DNA from 4 places in the Saccharopolyspora sp. NPDC045941 genome. Region 1 is predicted to be linked to each of the others. Evidence: riboswitches for the same ligand, from Rfam matches in the RefSeq annotation. Region 1 holds a riboswitch; each other region holds the start of a gene.

What was found. Region 1 has a riboswitch for cobalamin ahead of AC07FN_RS36125 (HoxN/HupN/NixA family nickel/cobalt transporter). Riboswitches for the same ligand answer to the same signal wherever they lie in the genome.
Region 2: it holds a riboswitch for cobalamin, as region 1 does, so the genes downstream of both, metE (5-methyltetrahydropteroyltriglutamate--homocysteine S-methyltransferase) here and AC07FN_RS36125 (HoxN/HupN/NixA family nickel/cobalt transporter) in region 1, are expected to answer to the same signal.
Region 3: it holds a riboswitch for cobalamin, as region 1 does, so the genes downstream of both, AC07FN_RS00025 (ribonucleoside-diphosphate reductase subunit alpha) here and AC07FN_RS36125 (HoxN/HupN/NixA family nickel/cobalt transporter) in region 1, are expected to answer to the same signal.
Region 4: it holds a riboswitch for cobalamin, as region 1 does, so the genes downstream of both, cobN (cobaltochelatase subunit CobN) here and AC07FN_RS36125 (HoxN/HupN/NixA family nickel/cobalt transporter) in region 1, are expected to answer to the same signal.

Annotation. Positions count from the first base shown of each region.
Region 1 covers NZ_JBWKKU010000064.1:325-4,527, reverse strand. Annotated here, with positions in the region: gene AC07FN_RS36140 (DMT family transporter) at 1-270, opposite strand, end outside; gene AC07FN_RS36135 (LysR substrate-binding domain-containing protein) at 362-1,216, shown strand; gene AC07FN_RS36130 (DUF1876 domain-containing protein) at 1,267-1,536, opposite strand; cobalamin riboswitch at 1,791-1,915, shown strand; gene AC07FN_RS36125 (HoxN/HupN/NixA family nickel/cobalt transporter) at 1,993-3,048, shown strand; gene cobA (uroporphyrinogen-III C-methyltransferase) at 3,194-4,203, shown strand, end outside.
Region 2 covers NZ_JBWKKU010000004.1:193,715-197,917, reverse strand. Annotated here, with positions in the region: gene metE (5-methyltetrahydropteroyltriglutamate--homocysteine S-methyltransferase) at 1-2,273, opposite strand, end outside; cobalamin riboswitch at 2,406-2,644, opposite strand; gene AC07FN_RS05010 (RNA polymerase sigma factor) at 2,894-3,388, shown strand; gene AC07FN_RS05005 (methylated-DNA--[protein]-cysteine S-methyltransferase) at 3,388-4,005, shown strand; gene AC07FN_RS05000 (2OG-Fe(II) oxygenase) at 4,002-4,203, shown strand, end outside.
Region 3 covers NZ_JBWKKU010000001.1:4,575-8,777, forward strand. Annotated here, with positions in the region: gene AC07FN_RS00025 (ribonucleoside-diphosphate reductase subunit alpha) at 1-1,597, opposite strand, end outside; cobalamin riboswitch at 1,708-1,921, opposite strand; gene AC07FN_RS00030 (glycoside hydrolase family 3 protein) at 2,039-4,203, shown strand, end outside.
Region 4 covers NZ_JBWKKU010000122.1:3,896-8,098, reverse strand. Annotated here, with positions in the region: gene cobN (cobaltochelatase subunit CobN) at 1-1,850, opposite strand, end outside; cobalamin riboswitch at 1,945-2,131, opposite strand; gene cobG (precorrin-3B synthase) at 2,218-3,435, shown strand; gene AC07FN_RS44945 (precorrin-8X methylmutase) at 3,468-4,094, shown strand; gene AC07FN_RS44940 (precorrin-2 C(20)-methyltransferase) at 4,091-4,203, shown strand, end outside.

The DNA.
Region 1 (4,203 bases):
GGCCATCCCGCCGTAGCACCCGGCGAACTGCGCTCCGCTGGTGAGGATTCCGGCGACGGCGGTGTGCCCGAACCGCTTGCCGCTGGGCCAGGTCGCGCGGGAGCAGACCGCGATCGCCGCGAACACCGCCGCGGCCAGCGCGAGCCGCACGGAGGTCAGGAGGAACGGGGGAGCGGCGCCGACACCCAGCTTCCCGGTGGGGAATCCGCTGGCCCAGATGACGACGATCGGCGCCGCCAGCGGCAGCGGGATCGAGCGGGTGCTCTGCATGATCCCAAGCCTCGCCCGCCCGGCCCGGCCGCGTCCAACGACGATAAGTAATCACGATCGATTTCAATTGCTGATCGGTTAGGGTGGTCGCATGGGTGCAGTGCTGGACATCGTCGCGTTGCGCAGCATGGTCGCGGTCGCCGACTGCGGCGGGTTCCACCGGGCCGCCGCCGCGCTGTCCCTGACCCAGTCAGCGGTCAGCCAGCACCTGCGCAAGCTGGAGCGGGTGCTGGACCGGAAGCTGGTGGTCCGGGAGGGGCGGCAGGCCAAGTTCACCGCGTCCGGAGAGCTCCTGCTGGCGGAGGCGCGGCGCATCCTCGGCGCGCACGACGAGGCGCTGCGCCGGCTCGGCGCGGAGGAACGCCGCACGCTCGTCTTCGGCTCCACCGAGCACGCCGCCGACCGGCTGCTCCCCGAGCTGGCGACCCGGATGCGAGCCGCCTTCCCTGCGTTCGAGGTGCGGTTCCGCCTGGACCGGACGGCGCGGCTCGCGGAAGCGGTGGACCGCGGCAGCATCGACATCGCGCTGCTGATCGACCCGTCGGTCGGCGGGCGGAGCCGGGACGCGGGCTGGCTCCGGCTGGACTGGTACGCGGCACCGGACTGGGCGCCGCCGGGCCCCGGCGAGCCGCTGCCGATGGTCGTCTTCGACGAGCCGTGCACCACGCGGCGGCTCGCGGTCGACGCGGTGACCGGGATCGGCCGGCATCCGGACCTGGTGTGCGAGGCCGCCGATCTGGCCGGGGTGCTCGCGGCCGCGCGGTCCGGCCTCGGCGTCGCGCTGCTGCCGTCGGCGAAGCCGCGCCTGGAAGGGCTGGTGGTGCGCGACGACCTCCCGCAGCTGGATCCCGCGCCGCTGCGGGTCCGGGCCCGCCCCGGACTCGACGACGACCTCGCGGACCTCGTCGCGAAGACGGCGCGCGAGGTGGTCGAAGCGCATTCGTGAGACATGCCGGAGGGCGCCCCCGACGGATCGGAGACGCCCCCGGCTTCGCGTCAGGCGGGCAGGTGCACGCGGCGGTGCAGGCGCTCGCCGATGTCGCCGGCCGCGTTGTCCAGCAGCTTGTGCGCCAGTTCGAACAGGGCGCGGGCGATCGCGATCTCGTCGCCGATCTGCGGTACCTCCGGGTCGTCCGGGTGGCGGCGCGCGGTGCCGTGCCCGTGCAGCGCCTGACCGCCCGGAGTGGTGAACCCCACGTCGGCGGTGGTCTTCGCGCCCGCCTCCACGACCTGCAGGTTCAGCGTGATGGTGTGGGTCTCGTTCATGGTCGCCTCCTGTCCCCGTCGGCCCGCGTTCCCGCAGGCTCTTGAGGTCGCCGTAGCCCAAGCATGCGCTGGCCGACCAGAGCAGCGGAAGACCGGTGTTCACCCGTCCGGGTCGCCCCGTTCGGCCGCGCAGACCGGTAAGCGCGACGTACCCAACCGGCCCTCGTCGCCAAACAAGGCCTCCGCCGTGATCGACTTCACCCGGGGTTTGACCTCGGGTCGCGGGGCAGGCAAGGATACGGCCGCCGACAGTGCAGGAACCCGGTGCGAATCCGGGACGGTCCCGCCACTGTGACCGGGGAGTGGGCCCCACTCGTTGCCACGGCTGCGTGCAGCTGGAAGGCCGGGGTGCCGCGTCGATCCGGGAGTCAGGAGACTGCGTGCCGGCCCCGCGCCGCGCCGCGGCGTGCGGACACCGAGCCCCTCGGGCGGGAAACCCAGGAGGTCGGATATCCCATGTCTCGGGATGCCGAAGAGAGTCGGCCGCAGGCCGGTTGGGGCGCCATCGAGCGCCGGAAAGCAGCGGTCGTGCTGGCCGCCGTCGGAGTGCTCCACCTGGCGGGTTGGGGCGCGTACCTGCTGCAGCAGCAGGAGTTCGGCGCCGTGGGAGGGCTGGCCGCCGCGGGGATGACCGCGTACCTGCTCGGATTGCGCCACGGGTTCGACGCCGACCACGTCGCGGTGATCGACGACGCCACGCGGCTGCTGATGCAGCGCGGCAGGCGACCGGTGTCGACCGGCATGTGGTTCGCCCTCGGGCACGCCAGCGTCGTGCTCTTCCTCGCCGTCGCGGTCGCTTTCATCGCCGGGCCCGCCGCGCAGCAGTGGGCCGAGGAGGCCGGCGTCCGGGTCGCCACGGCGGTGGACCTGATCGTGATCGCGGTCCTGACCGCGCTGGCCGTACTCAACGCGCTGGTGCTGCGCGACGCCCTGCGGCTGCTGCGCCGCGCCCGCCGCGGCGCGGTCGACGAGGCCGAGGTCGAGCTGGTGCTCGGGCGGCGCGGCCTGCTCGCCCGGGTGCTGCGGGGGCGGATGCGCAACGTGGCCCGCTCCTGGCACCTGTTCGGCATCGGGCTGCTGTTCGGGCTCGGCATGCAGACCGCCACCGAGATCACCGTGCTCGCCATGGTCTCCCCGACCGAGCACCTGTCCGCGATCGCCGTGCTGAGCCTGCCGCTGCTGTTCGCCGCCGGAATGTGCACAGTGGACAGCGTGGACGGCATGCTGATGTCCCGGGCCTACACGTGGTCGCTGGCGCGGCCGCTGCGGCGGTTGAAGGTCAACGTGACGACCACCGCGCTGACGGTGGTGCTCGCCGCGGTCGTCGCGCTGGTCGTCCTCGCCGGGTTGCTCCAGGAGCTCGGCGCGTCCTTCGCGGAGCCGGTCGCGGCCATCGGCGACCACTTCGAGCTGCTCGGCTATCTGACGCTGGCCGCTTTCATGGCAGTATGGGGCGGCGCCGCGCTCTGGTGGAAAGTCGCCGCCCGCGGCGACGACGCGGAACGCGCGTGACCGGCGTCCACCGGCCGTGCCAGGTGGCGCCCCGAGGTCAGGCCGGTGATCGTGAGCCACGACGAGGTGGCCTACCGCGTGGCTGCGCCCCCGAGCACAAGGCCCCGGCGAGTTCGCCGGGGCGGAGCCGACATGGACTACGGACATGACCAAGCACACTGAACAGCACTACTTCGCCGGGCTCGACCTCGCCGGGAAGCGGGTGGTCGTCGTCGGCGCGGGCACCGTCGCGCAGCGCCGGGTCCCGCGCCTGATCAACTCCGGTGCGCTGGTCGACGTGATCGCGCCGGAGGCGACCCCGGCCGTCGAGGCGATGGCCGAGGCGGGCGACCTGACGTGGCACCGGCGCCTCTACGCCGACGGCGACCTGGAAGGTGCTTGGTACGTCGTGGCGTGCGCGACCGGGGCCGAGGTGAACGCCGCGGTCGCGGCCGAAGCCGAGCAGCGCCGCATCTTCTGCGTCCGCGCCGACGACGCCTCGCAGGGGACCGCCGTCACGCCTGCGGTGGCCCAGCACGGCGGGCTGCTGCTCGGGGTGCTGGCGGGCGGCGACCACCGGCGTTCCGCCGCCGTGCGGGACGGGCTCGTGGAAGCGTTGCGCACCGGCGTGGTCGACGAGCGGTCCGAGCCGCCGGCGCCGGGCGTCGCGCTCGTGGGCGGCGGCCCGGGCGACCCGGACCTGATCACGGTCCGCGGGCGCCAGCTGCTGGGCCGCGCGGACGTGGTGATCACCGACCGCCTGGCGCCGCGCGAGCTGCTCGAAGAGCTCGGCCCGCACGTGGAGGTGGTGGACGCCTCGAAGATCCCCTACGGGCGGGCGGCCAACCAGGACGTCATCAACTCGCTGCTGATCGAGCACGCCAAGGCCGGCAAGTTCGTGGTCCGGCTCAAGGGCGGCGACCCGTACCTGTTCGGGCGCGGGTTCGAGGAGCTGCTGGCGTGCGTGGAGGCCGGGGTCGCGGTGACCGCGGTTCCCGGGATCACCAGCGCTTTCGCGGCTCCCTCCGCAGCCGACGTGCCGGTCACCCATCGCGGCGTCGCGCACGAGGTCGTGGTCGTGTCCGGGCACGTCGGGCCGCACGACGAGCAGTCGCTGGTGGACTGGCCGGCGCTGGGCCGGCTGCGCGGCACCCTGGTGCTGATGATGGCGGTCAA
Region 2 (4,203 bases), on a different contig from region 1:
CGCAGTTCGGCCGCCGCCGCGACGAGGTTCTGCAACGCCGCCTCGACCTCGGCGTAGCCGCGGGTCTTCAGCCCGCAGTCCGGGTTGACCCACAACCGTTCCGCCGGCACCGCCGCCAGCGCGGCCCGCAGCAGGTCCACGACCTCGGCGGTGTCCGGCACGCGCGGCGAGTGGATGTCGTACACCCCGGGCCCGACGCCGTGGCCGAAGCCGACCGCGTTGAGATCGTCGAGCACCTCCATGCGCGAGCGGGCGGCCTCGATGCTGGTGACGTCGGCGCCCAGCGCCACGATCGCGTTGATCACGTCGCCGAACTCCGAATAGCACAGGTGGGTGTGGATCTGGGTCGAATCGGCGACGCCGCAGGTGGCGAGCCGGAAGGACGTCACCGCCCAGTCCAGGTACTCCCCGTGCGCTGCCCGGCGCAGCGGGAGCAGTTCGCGCAGCGCGGGCTCGTCGACCTGGATGACCCGGATGCCGGCCGCCTCCAGGTCGGCGACCTCGTCCCGGATGGCCAGCGCGACCTGCTTCGCGGTGTCGGCCGGCGGCTGGTCGTCGCGGACGAACGACCACGCCAGGATCGTCACCGGGCCGGTGAGCATGCCCTTGACCGGCTTCTCGGTCAGCCGCTGCGCATAGCTCGCCCACTCGACGGTGATCGGTGCCGGGCGGGAGACGTCGCCGTAGAGGATCGGCGGGCGCACGCACCGCGAACCGTAGGACTGCACCCATGCGTTGTCGGTGCTGGCGAAGCCGTCCAGGTGCTCGGCGAAGTACTGCACCATGTCGTTGCGCTCCGGCTCGCCGTGCACCAGGACATCGAGCCCGAGCCCTTCCTGCAGGCGGATCACGCGCTCGATCTCGTCCTGCATCCGCCGCCGGTACGTCGCCTGGTCGATGCGGCCGGCGCGCACCGCGGCGCGCGCCTTGCGGACGTCCGTGGTCTGCGGGAACGATCCGATCGTCGTGGTCGGCAACGGTGGCAGGTTCAACGCCTCCTGCTGAGCCGCGCGCCGCGTGTCGTACTCGCCGCGCTGCGTGTACTCCGGCCGAAGCGCCTGCAACCGAGCGCGCACGCGATTGTTCCGGACCCGGTCCGCGCCGGCGCGGTCGGCGATCGCGGTGCGCGCCTCGGCCAGCTCGTCGGCCACCGCGTCGCGGCCCTCGCGCAACGCGCGGCCCAGCACGACCACCTCGCGGACCTTCTGCGCGGCGAAGGCCAGCCAGGACTTCACCTGCGGGTCGATGCCGGTCTCCGCGTCGACGTCGTAGGGCACGTGCAGCAGGGAGCACGACGAGCTGACCGCGACCTCGTTCGCCGAGCCGAGCAGCGTGGCAGCGGTCGCGAGCGCCTTGTCGAGATCGGTGCGCCAGACGTTTCGCCCGTCGACGAGCCCGGCCACCAGGGTCTTGCCGCTCAGCCCGCGAACCGACGACAGAGCGTCCACTGTGGACTTACCGGCGACGAGGTCGGCGCCGATCGCTTCGACCGGGCTGGACGCCAGCACCTCCAGCGCCTCGCCGAGATCGCCGAAGTACCCCGCGACCAGCAGTTTCGGCCGCTCCGCCAGATCGCCGAGCCGCCGGTAGGCGGCACGCAGGGCGGCGAGTTCGGCCGGCGAGCGGTCGGCGGCGAAGGCGGGCTCGTCCAGCTGCACCCACTCAACGCCGGCGCGGTGCAGCTCGCCGAGCAGCTCCGCGTAGGTGTCCAGCAGCGCGTCCAGCCGGTCCAGCGGCCGGAACGACTCCGGCGCGCCGTCCGCGGACTTGGCCAGCAGCAGGAACGTGAGCGGGCCGACCAGCACCGGGCGGGTGGTCACGCCCAGCTCCGCGGCCTCCCGGTACTGCTCCACGGGAGTCCGGTCGGCCAGCGAGAACTGCGTGTCCGGGCCGATCTCGGGCACCAGGTAGTGGTAGTTCGTGTCGAACCACTTCGTCATCTCCAGCGGCGGCTCGGACGCCACGCCGCGCGCCATCGCGAAGTAGGTGTCCAGCGGGCCCAGCCCGAGCTTCGCGAAGCGCGGCGGGATCGCGCCGAAGGTGACGGCGGTGTCCAGCACCTGGTCGTAGTACGAGGACGTGTTGCCCGGCACCGAATCCAGGCCCGCGTCCCACAGCGACCGCCAGGTCTGGACGCGGAGTTCGCGCGCCACCGCGCGCAGCTCCGCCTCGCCGATGCTGGACGACCAGTAGCGCTCCAGCGCGCGCTTGAGTTCCCGGTCGGGGCCGATCCGGGGGTATCCGAGTACGGTAGATCCGATCTTGCTGGTCAAGGCCCTCTCCTCGCGAGCTCGACGGCAGATGCCCCGAGGTCCGGGAAGGCGCAGGCGGCCCGGCTCGCACCGCGCGGCGCGAGCCGGTCGTCCGCCGGGTCCTCCCGCGAGACCCCGGACCGCGCGCACCGTCCGGTGCGCGCACCGGTGGCAGGTCTTCGGACTCGCGGGCGCGTCCCGGCCGGAGCCGGGGTTCCTAGTGGCCGTCGCTTCCCAGGCACGCGTGCCCAGTGCTGTGCCCGGTCTGGGACCGGGGACGGCGTTCGTTCCCACTCACCGCTGCGGGGCAGTCCCGGATTCGCACCGGGTTCCCTCTTGCCTCGTCCACCCCGCTCCAGGGAGGCGGACGAACCACCAGCACAACGGAGGCTACCGATCGGGGGGCCGTTGACAAGGGCCGGTGACGCGCCCGGCCCGCGCCAGGCGGCCCCCGCGACCGGCGATCCCCGGGCTGAACATGATCTTCCGGCCCGCCGCCGCACCTCCGGTGAGACGCTCGTCACGCGGCACCGTCGCCGGCGGCCCGCTCCCGAAACGCGGGATGGCCACGTCCGGGTGACGATCGTGGAAACGGGGCGATCCGCATCTCACGTTTCCGCGGCGCGGGGCGTCTACGGGGAGTGAAAGTGAGACCGTTCGAGCAGATCGTTGACGAGTACGGCCCGATGGTGCTGCGAGTGTGCCGGGCCGTGCTCGGACCGGCCGACGCCGAGGACGCGTGGTCCGAGACGTTCCTGGCCGCACTGCGCGCCTACCCGGAGCTGGCCGAGGACACCAACGTGGAGGCGTGGCTGGTCACGATCGCCCACCGCAAGGCGGTCGACGTCACCAGGGCGACGGCCCGCCGGCCGGTGGTGGTCGAGCGCCTGCCCGAGCGGCCCAGCACGACCGGCCGCCCGGAGGACTGGGACGGCGACCTGTGGGCCGCGCTGAGCGCGCTGCCGGCCAAGCAGCGCATGGCGGTGGCCTACCACTACCTGGCCGGCCTGCCCTATGCCGAGATCGCCGCGATCCTCGGCGGCAGCACCGATGCCGCCCGGCGGGCCGCCGCGGACGGCATCAAGACCCTGCGCACGACCTACAGACCCACCACGAGCGTGGGGAGGGAAGCGTGATGATGACGATCCACGAATCCGACGACAGACACCTGTTCGACGCGCTCCCGGCGATCGACTTCAACACCAGCGAGCGGCTGCACATCGACCTGGTGAGCGCGGCCCAGCGGGAAGGGCTGCTCGACGTCGCGTACCGCACCGTCGGCACCCCGGTCGGCGAGCTGCTGCTGGCGGCCACCGAACGCGGCCTGGTGCGGGTCGCTTTCGATCGACAGGGGCACAGCTCGGTCCTGGAGTCGCTGGCCGAGCTGATCAGCCCGCGCATCCTGCGGGCGCCGGCCCGGCTCGACGAGGCGGTCCGCCAGATCGACGAGTACTTCGCCGGGCGGCGACGGACTTTCGACCTGCCGCTGGACTGGCGGCTCTCGCGCGGGTTCCGGCTCAACGTGCTGGAACACCTGCCCGACATCGGCTACGGCCGCACCGCCAGCTACGCGGAGGTCGCCGCCGCGGCGGGCAGCCCGCGGGCGGTTCGCGCGGTGGGCACCGCGTGCGCGACCAACCCGCTACCGGTGGTGGTGCCGTGCCACCGCGTCGTGCGCTCGGACGGCACCTCGGGCGGGTACGTCGGCGGCGCGGAAGCCAAGGAAACCCTGCTGAACCTGGAGGCGGCATGAGCACGTCGAAGACGGACCGGTACGCGAAGCGGGTCGCGGCGGCGGACTGGGCGGGAGTCGCCGCCGAGGTCAACGACTACGGTTGCGCGCTGCTGCCGCAGTTGCTGACCGTCGCCGAGTGCGAGCGGATCGCGGCCCTGTGGGACGAGCCGGAGCACTTCCGGGCCACGATCAACCTGCGCCGCCACCGCTTCGGGG
Region 3 (4,203 bases), on a different contig from region 1:
GGTCGGCGAACTCCACCGCCGCATCCGACGACACCGGGATGCGCTGCACGAACAGCGCGTCCGCGAAGCCCATCAGCCCCAGCCCGACCGGCCGGTGCCGCAGGTTGGACCGGCGTGCCTCAGGGATCGTGTAGAAGTTGATGTCGATGACGTTGTCCAGCATCCGCACGGCGGTGCGGGTGGTGCGCTCCAGCTTCTCGGCGTCGATGCCGTCGGCCGTGACGTGCCGGGCCAGGTTGATCGACCCGAGGTTGCACACCGCCACCTCGTCGGTGCTGGTGTTCAGGGTGATCTCGGTGCACAGGTTCGAAGAGTGCACGACGCCGTTGTGCTGCTGCGGCGAGCGCAGGTTGCACGGGTCCTTGAAGGTGATCCACGGGTGGCCGGTCTCGAAGAGCATGGTCAGCATCCGCCGCCACAGCTCCACCGCCCGGACCCGCTTGAACACCTTGATCTCGCCGCGGTCGGCGGCCTGCTCGTAGGCGCGGTAGCGCTCGGCGAACGCCTTGCCGTAGAGGTCGTGCAGGTCAGCGGTCTCGTCCGGGGAGAACAGCGTCCACTGCTCGTCGGCTTCGACGCGGCGCAGGAACTCGTCGGGCACCCAGTTCGCGGTGTTCATGTCGTGGGTGCGGCGGCGGTCGTCGCCGGTGTTCTTGCGCAGGTCGAGGAACTCCTCGACGTCGATGTGCCAGGTCTCCAGGTACGCGCACACCGCGCCCTTGCGCTTGCCGCCCTGGTTGACCGCCACCGCGGTGTCGTTGGCGATCTTCAGGAACGGCACCACGCCCTGCGACTTCCCGTTGGTGCCGTTGATGTGGGCGCCGATGCCGCGCACCGGCGTCCAGTCGTTGCCCAGCCCGCCGGCGTACTTCGACAGCAGCGCGTTGTTGCTGATCGAGTGGAAGATGCCGGACAGGTCGTCGTCCACAGTGGTCAGGAAGCAGGACGACAGCTGCGGCCGGGTGGTGCCGGCGTTGAACAGCGTCGGCGTCGAGCACATGAAGTCGAACGACGACAGCAGGTGGTAGAACTCGATGGCCCGCGCCTCGCGGTCGTCCTCGCGAAGCGCGAGACCCATCGCGACCCGCATGAAGAAGGCCTGCGGCAGCTCGAACCGGGTGCCGTCGTGGTGCAGGAAGTACCGGTCGTAGAGGGTCTGCAGCCCGAGGAAGCCGAAGGTCAGGTCGCGTTCCGCCACCAGCGCGCCGCCCAGCCGCGCCAGGTCGAAGGCGCCCAGCTCCGGGTCCAGCATCTCCAGCTCGATGCCGCGCCGCACGTAGTCGGCGAAGTACTCCGGGTAGCGGGCGCGCATCTCCTCCTGGTCGGCCTCCTGCGGCTCCCCCAGGTAGCTCAGCGCCTCGCGGCGCATCCGGTCCAGCAGCAGCCGGGCGGTGACCTGCGAGTAGTTCGGTTCGGTCTCGATCAGCGTGCGCGCCGCCATGACCTGGGCGAGCGAGAGCTCGTCGTCGCTGATGCCGGTGTAGCCGGTGCGCCGCACCTCGTCGAGCACGGCTTCGGCGGACACGCCGGACAGCCCGGCGCAGGCTTGGTGGACCACAGTGGACACGCGGGTCCAGTCGTTGAGTGTCGCCGTCACGGGCTCTCTCCCTCGCGAGCTCGGCGGACCACGACGGCGCGCGAGGAGACCCGCGGCGGCAGCCGCTGGTCGTCCGCGCAGACCCGCCCTCGAGGTCCCGGACAGCACGCTTCGCGCGTGCACCGGCGGCAGGTCTTCGGACTCACGGGCGGCCTAGCGGTCGTGGCTTCCCAGGCTGTTCGCCCAGTGCTCTACCCGCTGCCGTTCGGCAGCCGGGTCACGCCTTTCGTTCCCGTTCACCGCTGCGGGGCAGTCCCGGATTCGCACCGGGTTCCCTCTTGCCTCACCGGACGCCTCCGGTGAACCACCAGCGATCGACACACTACATGTTGGGTTCGGGGGCGGCGTGCATGGGCAGATAACGGCGTGGCGTGGTACCGGTCGACAGTCCGGGCGCGGTGGCCGAGACTGGGCGGCCGGGGGCTGGCGAAAGGGGACCCGGTGGACGAGGCGAAGCTTCGGTCGTTGCTCTCGGAGCTGACCGTGGCGGACAAGGCGCGGCTGCTGACCGGAGCCGACTTCTGGACCCTGCACCCGATGCCCCAGATCGGGCTGCGGTCGCTGGTGCTCTCCGACGGCCCGAACGGGGTGCGCGGCACGACCTGGGACGAGCGCGACACCTCGTTGCTGTTCCCGGTGGCGTCCGCGCTGGCGGCGACGTGGGACCGGGCGGCGGCGCGGACCGCGGGGGAGATGTTCGGCGACGAGGCGCGCCGCCGGGGCGTGCACGTGGTGCTGGCGCCGACCGTCAACGTGCACCGAAGTCCTTTCGGCGGAAGGCATTTCGAGAACTTCTCGGAGGATCCGCTGCTGATCGGCGAGATCGGCGCCGAGGTGGTGGCGGGCATCCAGTCGCGCGGGGTGGCCGCGACGCCGAAGCACTTCGTGGCCAACGACAGCGAGACCGAGCGGCTCAGCTACGACGCGATCGTCGACGAGCGGACGCTGCGCGACCTCTACCTCAAGCCGTTCGAGCGGATCATCGCGAAGGCATCGCCGTGGGTGCTGATGGCCGCCTACAACTCGGTGAACGGCAGCACGATGACCGAGAATTCCGCGCTGGTGAACGACATCCTCAAGGGTGAGTGGGCGTGGGACGGCGTGCTCGTGTCGGACTGGTTCGCCACCCGCTCGCTCCAGGCGGCGGCGCTCGGCGGCCTCGACCTGGCGATGCCCGGGCCGAAAAGCCCCTGGAGCGGCGGAAAACTCGCGAAAGCCGTGGAGAAGGGCGGAGTTCCCGAGTCGGTGCTGGACGACAAGGTCCTGCGCGTCCTGCGGCTGGCCGACCGCGTCGGCGCTTTCGAGGACTCCGAGCCTGGCGGTGGCGGTCCGTCGGAGGAGGCCCGGCCGGTCATTCGGCGGCTCGCGGCGCAGGGATTCGTGCTGCTGCGCAACGAGGCCGTGTCGGATGCGCCGCTGCTGCCGATCGACCCGAAGGTCGCCAAGGTCGCGGTGATCGGCGAGAACGCCACCATTCCGGCGGTGCAGGGCGGCGGTTCCTCGCACGTCAGCCCGCCGCACGTGGTGACTCCGCTGGACGGGCTGCGGGCGGCGTTGCCGGACGCGGATGTCGTGTACCAGCGCGGTGTCCGGCACCGGCGGCTGCTGGACGTGATCCCGGGTGCGGAGGTCGCCGATCCGGCGGGAGAGGGCAGCGGCCTGCGCGTCGACTACCTCGGTGCCGACGGCGAGGTGCTCGAAAGCGAATTGCGCGGCACCGAGCGGCTGCTGTGGCTCGGCGGGCTGCCTGCCGGGGCGAAGTCGTTGCGGCTGCGGGGGAATCTCCTGCTCGACGTCGGCGAGCACGTGTTCGGGGTGAACGGCACCGGCGGCTTCCGCGTCGAGCTCGCGGGCCGGGAGGTGCTGGCCGCGGACGTGGTGCGCGCGGACGGGATCGACGATCCGATGGGCGACATGCTGGAGCCGCCCGAGCAGCGGTTCAACGTGGTGATCGTGGAATCGGACCTGGACGACGCCGGTCGGGCCGCGCTCACCGTGGAGTTCACCCCGCAGAGCCTCGATGCGCTGGTGGCGGTCGGAATCGGGCACCGCGCACGGGAATGGGACGACGCCAGCGAACTCGCCGCGGCCCTCGCGGTCGCCAGGGACGCCGATGTCGCGGTGGTGGTGGTCGGCACCAACGACGAGGTCGAGACGGAGGGCCGCGACCGCGACTCGCTGGATCTGCCCGGCGCGCAGAACGAGCTGATCCGCAAGGTCGTGGCGGCGAATCCGAACACCGTCGTGGTGGTCAACGCCGGTTCGCCGGTGCTCATGCCGTGGGCCGCCGACGTGCCCGCGGTGCTGTGGACCTGGTTCGGCAGCCAGGAGTACGGGGACGCGCTGGCCGATGTGCTGCTGGGCGAGGCGGAGCCCGGCGGCCGGTTGCCGACGACGTTCCCCGCCGAGCTCGCCGACGTCCCGGTCCCGCTGCCCGGTGTGCAGCCGGTGGACGGCGAACTGCACTACACCGAGGGGACCGTGGTCGGCTACCGCGCGTACGAAGACCGGGCCGTGACACCGGCGTTCCACTTCGGACACGGGCTCGGGTACACGACCTGGCAATACCTGGACGCCGTCGCCGAAGGCGAAGGCGTGCGGGTCAA
Region 4 (4,203 bases), on a different contig from region 1:
CAGATCTGGCTGCGGATCGCGGGCAGCTTCGCCGGGTCCATCGCCGAGATGTTGGCGTGCTCGTCGAGGAGCTGTTCCAGCCGGGCGATGTCGCCGTAGCTCTCCGCGCGGGCCATCGGCGGCACGAGGTGGTCGACCAGGGTGGCGTGCACCCGGCGCTTGGCCTGGGTGCCCTCGCCGGGGTCGTTGACCAGGAACGGGTAGATCAGCGGGAGGTCGGCGATCGCGGCGTCCGGGGCGCACGAGGCGGACATGCCCGCCGTCTTCCCGGGCAGCCATTCGAGGTTGCCGTGCTTGCCCAGGTGCACCATGGCGTGGGCGCCGAACTCGTCGATCAGCCAGCGGTAGGCCGCGAGGTAGTGGTGGCTCGGCGGCAGGTCCGGGTCGTGGTAGATCGCGATCGGGTTCTCGCCGAAACCACGCGGCGGCTGCACCATGAGCACGACGTTGCCCGCGCGGACGGCGGCGAGCACGATCTCGCCTTCTGGGTCCTGGGAGCGGTCGACGAACAGTTCGCCCGGCGGCGGTCCCCAGTGCTGCTCGATCGCGGTGCGCAGGTCCTCGGGCAGCGTCGCGAACCAGCTCGCGTACCGGCGCGCGGGGATGCGGACCGGGTTCCCGCTGAGCTGCTCCTCGGACAGCCAGTCGCGGTCCTGGCCACCGGCGGCGATCAGCGCGTGGATCAGCGCATCGCCGTCCTGGTCCGCGACGCCTGGCAGCGCGTCGGGGCCGTCCTCGGGGCCGATGTCGTAGCCCTGCTCGCGCAGCGCCCGCAGCAGGCGGACCGCGCTGACCGGCGTGTCCAGGCCGACGGCGTTGCCGATCCGGGAGTGCTTGGTCGGGTAGGCCGACAGCATCAGCGCCAGGCGCTTGTCCTGCGGCGGCACGTGCCGCAGCGTCGCGTGCCGGACCGCGATGCCGGCGACCCGGGCCGCCCGTTCGCGGTCGGCCACGTAGACCGGCAGCCCCTCGGCATCGTTCTCCTTGAAGGAGAAGGGCACGGTGATCAGGCGGCCGTCGAACTCGGGCACGGCGACCTGCGTGGCCATGTCCAGCGGCGACAGGCCCTCGTCGTTGTCCTCCCAGGCCTCGCGGCTGCTGGTCAGGCACAGTCCCTGCAGGATCGGGATGTCGAGTTCGGCGAGCGCGCCGACGTCCCACGCCTCGTCGTCACCGCCGGCGGAAGCGGTGGCGGGCTTCGTGCCGCCCGCGGCGAGCACGGTGACGACCAGCGCGTCCGCCCGGCCGAGCTGCTCCAGCAGCTGCGGATCGGGCGCCCGCAGGGAGGCGCAGAACAGCGGCAAGGCCTGGCCACCGGCGTCTTCGATGGCCTCGCACAGCGCGTTCGCGAACGCGGTGTTGCCCGCCATGTGGTGCGCGCGGTAGTAGAGCATGGCGACGGTCGGGCCCTCGGTGCGCCGCGGGGTCCGCTCCAGCACGCCCCAGGTCGGCGTCTCCGCCGGAGGCTCGAAGCCGTGCCCGGTGAGCAGGATCGTGTCGGACAGGAAGCGGTGCAGCTGAGCCAGGTTGTCCGGGCCGCCGTGGGCGAGGTAGCGGTGCGCTTCGGCGCACACCCCGCCCGGCACGGTCGAGCATTCCATCAGTTCCGCGTCCGGCGCCTGTTCGCCGCCGAGCACGATCACCGGGCGCGGGCCCGCGAGCAGCGAGTCCAGGCCCTCTTCCCAGGCCCGGCGGCCGCCGAGCAGCCGCACGACGACGAGGTCGACGTCCTCCAGCAGCGGGGGCAGGTCGTCCACGCCCAGCCGCGCCGGGTTGCCGAGCCGGTACTCGGCGTCGGCGGCTCGCGCGCTGAGCAGATCGGTGTCCGAAGTGGACAGAAGTAGGATCATGCGGATCGCTCCTCGGCGTGGCGACCGGCGTCGCGGGGCCTGGGCGCGCGTGCGCAGCGCATGACGGCACCTCTCTCGGGGTCCTCGCCCCGGTTCGTAGGTCGCGGCGACCGGAGTCTCCTGGCTCCCGGATCAGCGCTCGCTCCGTCTTCCCGTCCAGTTAGGACAGTGACTTCCTTGGAGTCCGCTCCCCGGTGACAGTGGCGGGACCGCGCCGGATTCGCACCGGCTTCCTCCACCGTCGCCGCTGAATGTTGCGACCACTCTTCGCAACGGGGCGATCTTACGTCAAGCGGCGCGGGCATGACGCACGTCGCACCCCGCTTGTTTTGCGTCCGCAACTACCTGGGTCCGTAGTATCAGCCGGGTGTTGCACAGAGCCAGACCAGAGCGGGACGCGTGTCCCGGCGCGCTGCGGGTGCACGAGGCAGCCGACGGCGGACTGGCCCGCATCCGCGTCCCGGGTGGTGTGCTCACGCCTCCCCAGGTCCGGGCGATCGCGGCGGCCGCGGCGCTCGGCGACGGCGGCGCGGAGCTCACCTCGCGGGCGAACGTGCAGGTGCGCGGACTGCCCGCGGGAGCGGAGGAGGAACTCGCCGCCGGGCTCCGGACGGCGGGGCTGCTGCCCTCGGCAACGCACGAACGGGTCCGCAACATCATCGGCTCGCCCTCGGCGGACGGCCGCGAGCTGGTCGACGTGCGGGCGGTGGCCCGGGAACTCGACGCGGCGCTCTGCGCGACGTCGTCGCTGGCGGACCTGCCCGGACGTTTCCTGTTCGCCATCGACGACGGCCGCGCGGACGTCATCTCGCTCGGCGCCGATGTCGGCCTGCTCGCGGAGAGCGCGGACACGCTGGCACTCGTGCTCGCCGGCGTGGATTCCGGAGTGCGATCGACCCCGGACCAGGCCGCCGGCGTCGCCATCGCCGCGGCGGAGGCGTTCCTGGCGGAGAAGGCCGAGCAAGGGCTCTCGGCTTGGCGGCTGGCCGAACTCGACGACGGTGCGCGCCGGATCGCCGATCGCCTCGGCGCCGTCCCGGCCGGGCTGGTGCCGTCGAACCGGCCGGCGACGCATTCGCAGGTCGGCGCGGTGGAACGGTCCGACGGAACGGTCGGGGTGGTGGCGGGAGCACCACTGGGCCGCCTGTCGCGGGACCAGCTGGATATCATCACCGCCGCGTCCGACGCCGCGGGCGAACTTCGCCTGACGCCGTGGCGGACCGTCGTCCTGCCCGGCTTGCCGCCGGAGGAAGCGGGGCGGTGGCTCTCGGAACTCGGCGCGCACGGCCTGCTCGTCGATCCGTCCTCGGCCGGTGCCGGGGTGACCGCGTGCGCCGGTCGTCCCGGCTGTGCGAAGGCGCGGGCCGACGTCCGCGAAGACGCCCAGCGCGCATCGGCGGGCGGCGCTCTGCCGGTGCATTGGTCGGGTTGCGAACGGCGCTGCGGCCGACCGCGGGGGCGCGTCGTGGAAGTGCTGGCGACCGGTGCCGGCTACGAGGTCGGTCTCGACGGCGAGACGCGGGCATCCGGCGCCGATGTCGACCAGGTATCCGCCGCGCTCGTCGCGGCACGGAGGACAGTGTGAACGAGAACAACGGGGCGACCCGCTACCGAGGGGTGCCCGAATACGTCCGGGAAGGCGCGGAGATCTACCGCCGCTCCTTCGCCACGATCCGCGCGGAAGCGGCCCTGAGCGGCCTGCCGCCGGAGGTGGCCGGGGTAGCGGTGCGGATGATCCACGCCTGCGGCATGGTCGACCTGGTCGACGACCTGGCGTACTCGGCGGACGCGGTGCTCAACGCGCGCGCGGCCCTCCGCGCCGGTGCGCCGGTGCTGTGCGACGCCGCGATGGTCGCCGCCGGCGTGACCCGGCGCCGTCTGCCCGCGGACAACGACGTGATCTGCACGCTGTCCGATGAGCGGGTCCCGGACCTGGCCCGCGAGCTGGGCACGACGCGCAGCGCCGCGGCACTGGAGCTGTGGCGCGACCGGCTGGCGGGATCGGTCGTCGCGATCGGCAACGCTCCGACGGCGCTGTTCCGGTTGCTGGAGATGATCGAGGACGGCGCCCCGAAGCCCGCCGCGGTGCTGGGGCTGCCCGTCGGCTTCATCGGTGCCGCGGAATCGAAGGAGGCGTTGGCGGCGCACCCCGCCGAGCTGGACCACCTGGTGGTGCACGGCCGCCGCGGCGGCAGCGCCATGGCGGTGGCCGCCATCAACGCGATCGCGAGCGAGGAAGAGTGAGCAGCAACGGCAAGGGCACGCTTTTCGGCGTGGGTCTCGGCCCCGGCGACCCGGAGCTGGTGACGGTCAAGGCCGCCCGGCTGATCGAGCGGGCCGAGGTGATCGCGTA